Bacillus pumilus: one gene and its partner. The main gene of each other region encodes a partner of the protein of the gene in region 2 in a complex. Links are inferred from orthologs where the notes say so. Each region holds a gene or a part of one and is shown on either strand. Other genes may lie near its edges. The genes, in order: trxB and trxA.

Region 1 (3,264 bases), 690 kb from region 2 along the record:
CCAAGATCACTCATTTCATCTAAGGCTGCAATCAAGCTGTCAAAGAATTCTCGTCCGCGCAAATCCATCACAAGGGCAACCTTACTCATCTTCGAATTCGATTCCTTCATGAGTTCTAGGAACTTTGGTAAAAGTGATGGCGGCAAGTTATCTACACAGAAGTAACCTAAATCTTCAAAGCTTTGAATGGCAACGGTTTTCCCCGCACCTGACATTCCTGTAATAATCACAAGCTGAATATCTTCTTGTTTGTGCGTATTCATGCCTGCTTCCTCTCCTTCTTTATAAAAACGGTTCATGTATTAGTCTCCTTGAGGATCTAACCGATAAGCAATCAATTCAAAATCAGGTGTATACGTAAAAGTACCGTGAAGAAGTCCTTTTCCCTTTAGCATGAAATCAAGAATATGGGAATCCCCTGGTGCCATCGGTAAATGCGGCACATCCTTTACTTCATGCCACTTTAAAATGCCTTCCTCTGACTCTGTCACGTTTTTTCCAGTAAATGAATCTGCCATAAAGGTGAACATCATCCACTCTTGAACGATTTGATCGCCTTCTTTTATGATAAAGGTAAAAACACCTTTTAACTGTGGATTTAAAATATAAATTCCTGTTTCTTCTCTATACTCTCGAACGACTGAATCCTTGACCGATTCTCCGCTTTCCATTTTTCCGCCCGGCGCTACCCACCAGCCTCGTCTTGGCTTTTGCAGCAAGAGAACTTGATCTTCGTGATGCAGCACACAATTGGTTACTCGTTGCATCAGCTGTCACCTACTCTTTTATGTCTTTAACTTATTATACAGGTTCATCCTGACGTCCACAATGAACATGCCCCTTCTTCACCGAAAACAGACCGAATTTCGTCTGAAAGAAGTGGCGAGCATTTTCTCTACTCTTTATTTTACAGCAATCAATGGTTCTCCATGCGTCATTTGTGAACATCTCATGAATTTCTGATTTTAAGCAAAAAAAAGGACACGGATTCTCATCCGTGCCAAACATGTATTCCTTATAAAAGGGGGTCAATTACTAGTTTTATCATAACGGAAAATTGTTTCACCCGTGTTACATTCCAGTTAAAAGCCCATGACGCTATATTAAGGATTTACGACAGCCTTTTATTTCGTTGCTTTAAGTTTTTCAGCAAGCTCTTCTACATAATGCTGTGCGCTTTGTGCGGCAATACTTCCGTCACCTGTTGCTGTCACAATTTGACGGAGTGTTTTTTCACGAATGTCACCAGCGGCGAAAATGCCTTCCACTCTCGTTTCCATTCTTTCGTTTGTTTCGATGTAGCCTTCTTTATTTGTAATGCCGAGATTTTCAAATGGTTTAGACAGTGGCAGCATTCCGATATAGATAAAGGCGCCATCTGTTTTAAAGTCTTCTTCTTCACCAGTCACCGTATCAATCAAAGTCACACTGCCGACTTTACCGTTTTCTTCATTAATTTGTTTAACGGTTTTGTTCCACATGAAGTCGATTTTTTCATTATCAAAAGCACGTGCTTGTAAAATGCTTTGGGCACGAAGCTTGTCGCGTCTATGAACGATCGTTACTTTTGACGCAAAGCGTGTCAGGTACACACCCTCTTCTACCGCAGAGTCTCCTCCACCAATGACGACGAGCTCTTTGTTTTTAAAGAAAGCACCGTCACATACTGCACAGTAAGAGACGCCTCGACCGCCAAGTTCTTTTTCACCTGGTGCACCGATTTTTTTGTATTCCGCACCTGCTGCAATAATGACAGAGCGTCCTTTGTATTCTTTTGAACCGGCTTTGACGATTTTGTACTCTTCACCGTCTACGATTTCTTTGATATCGCCATATGCATACTCAGCACCGAATTTCTTCGCATGGTCAAACATTTTATTTGAAAGTTCTGGCCCTAAAATGCTTTCAAAGCCAGGATAGTTCTCGACATCTTCCGTATTAGCCATTTGACCGCCTGGAATCCCTCTTTCAATCATCAATGTTGAAAGATTTCCACGAGATGTATAAACAGCGGCTGTCATTCCGGCAGGTCCCGCTCCAATGATGATCGTATCGTAGATTTTTTCTTCTGACACAACTGTCACTCCCTCTTCAATTGCTGCTAGCATTTCTTATTAGAATGCCCTTGGGTGATGCTTCCATTCATGACAGAAAGCATCCATTCCACTCTTATTTTTATTCCTTACCCATATCCTATTAAATCTGCGGATAATAAGCGAATCATTTGCTCATATGTTCAAAAAAAGAAAAAGCTTCCTTAAACTGCTGTTTAAGGAAGCCTGTTTACGGTTATATAGTAAGTAATGATTTATTCAACGACTCTTCTTACAACGCCATTGAATGCTTTTTTCCAGTAAACATTGCTCATAGAGTCAACTGAAACACCGCGAGAGCTGTTATCGTTCAAGAATGTACCGTTTCCTAAGTAAATACCAACGTGTCCATTTACTTTATACGTATCAAAGAACACAAGGTCTCCGCGTTTCATGTCAGATGCACTTACAGCTCTTCCTTTACCTACAAGCGTATCTGTTGTTGTACCGCCAACTGGTCCAAGGTTGATGCCTGCTGATGCAAATGCCCAGCGAACGAATGAAGAACAGTCAAAACGACGTGCGTCAATATCAGCTTGTGATCTGCCACCAGCCCATTTATATGGAGATTGTCCAACAATGGAAGAACCTGTGCTGATTGCACCTTCGATTCCGCCTACGTTACTGCTGACAGGTGATCCACCGCCAGTAGATGGCTTCTTGCTTGGTGAACTGCTGTTGTTATTATCGTTGTTGTTTGAAGATCCACTGTTACTGTTATTTGAAGACGAGCTGCTGTCGTTCGTTGAGCTGTTGTCTTCTGCTTGAACACTAGCTTGACGCTGCTGTTGTCTTTGTACTTTTTCTTCTTTTGCTTTTTGAGCTGCTTCTCTTGCTTCTTTTTCAGCTTGTTTTTGAGCAGTGATTGTTGCGTCTTTTTCAGATGCAATGCTGTTAGCCTCACTGTTTAACTCGCTAATTTGAGAAGAAGCACTTCCTTTTTGCTCTTTCACTTGCTTGAATAGCTTGTCTTTTTCATCAAGCTGTTTATTCAAGTCTGTTTGAAGTGTTTCAAGCTTTGTAAGTGTCTTTTGAACATCTTCAAGCTTTGTGTTTAATTCGTTTTCAGACTTTTGGAGCTCAGCTTTGTCTTTTTCTTGCTCTTTAATGATTTCGCTGTCTGCGTTGATGAGTGTAGATACTGCACCTGCACGGCTGATGAAATCGCTAA
Region 2 (3,016 bases):
AAGGCCTGGCTATTTCGCTCTAGTGCAACAATTTCCAGTGTATCGCCCATCATCAGATTCGACGTCCGGTGCTTTTCATCTTTGACTAGACCTGCTACTGGAACAGACAGATTCAATTCATTTTCAAGCACATCTATCGCTGCATTGATCTGTCCCTTTCCTCCGTCAATTAAAATCAAATCTGGTAGCGGGAGCTCATCCTTTAACACGCGGGTATATCGCCTTCTAATGACTTCACGCATCGATGCATAATCATCTGGACCTGTGACGGTTTTAATTTTGTATTTTCGGTATTCCTTTTTATACGGCTTCCCGTCCTGAAAGACGACCATGGCAGAAACCGGGTCTGCACCTTGAATATTCGAGTTATCAAATGCCTCAATCCGGTAAGGCATATAAATATTTAGTGCATCTCCAAGCTGCTTCACTGCACCAATGGACCGCTCTTCATCACGCTCAATGAGCGAAAATTTTTCTTTTAAGGCAATTTTGGCATTTTGATGGGCAAGTAAAAGCAAATCCTTTTTCTTTCCTTTTTTCGGCTGATGAACGTTCGTCTCAAGCAATTGTTCAATCATCTCTTGATCTACGCTATCTGGCACCAAAATTTCCTTCGGCAGAAAGTGGTTGTTCTTTGCATAAAATTGTCCCATAAATGTGAGAAACTCTTCCTCAGGGTCTTGATACATAGGAAACAGGCTGACATCACGTTCAATCAATTTCCCTTGCCTGATGAAGAAGACCTGGACACACATCCAGCCCTTGTCATAGGCATATGCAAAAACATCTCGATCTGATAAATCGCTCATCGTCATTTTCTGCTTTTCCATCGTAGAGTCGATATACGCGATTTGGTCTCTCAGTTCTTTTGCCCGTTCGAACTCTAATTGTTCGGCGGCTTCATTCATCTTTTCGGTGAGTTCTTTTTTGATTTGCTGATGTCCTCCGTTTAGAAACCTTATGATTTCGTCCACGAGCTGCTTATTCGTTTCTTCAGAAATGTCATACACACATGGCGCGAGACATTGTCCAAGATGATAATATAAACAGACGCGATCAGGGAGGGTGGCACATTTTCTGAGAGGATATAAACGGTCGAGCAGTTTTTTCGTTTCACGTGCTGCCTGTACGTTCGGGTATGGTCCGAAATATTTCCCTTTGTCCTTTTTCACATGACGGGTGACGATCAGCTTAGGATGCCGTTCATTCGTAATTTTAATAAAAGGATACGTTTTGTCATCCTTGAGCATGACATTGTATTTTGGGTCGTATTTTTTGATTAAATTTAGCTCTAAAATGAGTGCCTCGATATTAGAAGAGGTGACAATGTATTCAAAGTCCTCAATTTCACTGACAAGCCGCTGCGTTTTGGCGTCATGAGATCCAGTGAAATAAGAGCGTACTCTATTTTTTAAGACCTTTGCCTTCCCCACATAAATGACTGTATTTTGCCGATCTTTCATTAAATAGCAGCCTGGTTGATCTGGCAAGACCGATAGCTTTTCTTTGATCAGTTTGTTCATCTTTTCATCCGTCCTTGTTTTCCTCTTTCACTCCTTCTAGTGTATCACGAACATTTGTTTTATACCATGTTGAAAGAAAAGCGGCTCTCGTCTTTACGAGAACCGCTTTAGTGAGTATGCCGATTGGGCATAGACAGGTTTATAGATGTTTGTTAACAAGCTCAGCAAGTGCTTCTTTTGGTTTGAAACCAACAGAAGTTTCTACCACTTCACCGTCTTTTAAAACAAGAAGTGTTGGGATACTCATCACGCCGTATTTACCAGCAGTTTCTTGGTTATCGTCTACATCAATTTTTACAATTTTCATTTTATCGCCCATTTCTTGATCAAGTTCTTCAAGAACTGGAGCAATCATTTTACAAGGTCCGCACCATGGTGCCCAAAAGTCCGCAATAACAACACCTTCTGCAGTTTCTTGTGAAAATGTTGCGTCAGTAGCTTTTACGATTGCCATTATTCATTCCTCCAATGTAAATTATGCTTTTTAGTATAGCATCTACCAATGTGACTTGCGAATGAAATGCTTACGAATCATTTTTTATGAAATGAATTAAAAAACAAACCGTACAATCGCACCAATGACAACAATTGCACCGATAATCATGAGAATCGTTCTAAGCATATAAATAACTCCCTTTCCGCTTCGTTTACAATGTATGATGCCCCAACATCCTGCTCATCAAACATCTAAATATGCGATCAAGCGAGATCAATCGTAACCATCACCACAGACATTGGCGGCAGCTCTATGCTCAACTCACCGGGTTTTACAGCAAATTGCTGAAACTCTGCTGGCTGGACAGCATGAGGATCATCAAATGTGTTGTGCGCATTCATGCGGTTTGCTGTCAGCACGCGGCCCGTGACTTTCGTTTCTGCATCCACACCTTCAATGGCAAGGGATACTTCGTTTTGTTCATGCGGATTCAGGTGACAGAAGCTAATATGCATCTTATCTGACGAACGCGAAGCTGACACACTAACCTGAGGTATTTTTTCTCCACTGCGTTCATAAAACGTTGACACGAACTCCACTTCAAGTGCTTCTTCCTCTTTATGCACTTGAAACATGTGAAACACATGATACGTAGGCGTCAGAAGCATCTTTTCGTCTTCCGTTAACACCATTGCTTGCAGAACATTGACCGTCTGGGCAATATTCGCCATATGAATCCGCTGGCAATGACGATGAAAGATATGAAAATGAAGGGCACAAACAAGTGCGTCTCTTAGTGTGTTTTGCTGATACAAAAACCCTGGATTTGTTCCTGGTTCTGGGTCATACCATGTCCCCCATTCATCAATGATCATCCCGATTCGCTTGTCTGGGTCATAACGATCCATGATCTCTCCATGATCCACGACAAGCCGTTCCATCTCATAGGCTTTTTTCAACGTAATAAACCATTCATCTTCATCAAATTCAGTCGCTGACCCTTTCTTCTCCCACGTACCAGGTACAGTGTAGTAATGCAAACTGAGTCCATCTATCC

What was found.
Region 1: the proteins of trxA (region 2) and trxB are in contact, whole or in part, in a crystal structure (PDB 1F6M), measured with the Escherichia coli proteins. The link is inferred for Bacillus pumilus from one-to-one orthologs.

The regions. Positions count from the first base shown.
Region 1 is NZ_LT906438.1:3,242,295-3,245,558, forward strand. Bases 101-3,029 are described here. They hold trxB (thioredoxin-disulfide reductase), read right to left. Parts: upstream 2,076-3,029; coding sequence 1,125-2,075; downstream 101-1,124. Other genes in these bases: rapZ (RNase adapter RapZ), read right to left, coding at 101-263; CKW02_RS17020 (8-oxo-dGTP diphosphatase), read right to left, coding at 303-767; CKW02_RS17030 (C40 family peptidase), read right to left, coding at 2,309-3,029. Also shown: more of rapZ, read right to left, coding at 1-100; more of CKW02_RS17030, read right to left, coding at 3,030-3,264.
Region 2 is NZ_LT906438.1:2,547,547-2,550,562, forward strand. The notes cover bases 321-3,001. They hold trxA (thioredoxin), read right to left. Parts: upstream 1,978-3,001; coding sequence 1,663-1,977; downstream 321-1,662. Other genes in these bases: uvrC (excinuclease ABC subunit UvrC), read right to left, coding at 321-1,523; CKW02_RS13130 (alpha-N-arabinofuranosidase), read right to left, coding at 2,223-3,001. In the rest of the region: more of uvrC, read right to left, coding at 1-320; more of CKW02_RS13130, read right to left, coding at 3,002-3,016. UniProt on the Escherichia coli protein: Participates in various redox reactions through the reversible oxidation of its active center dithiol to a disulfide and catalyzes dithiol-disulfide exchange reactions.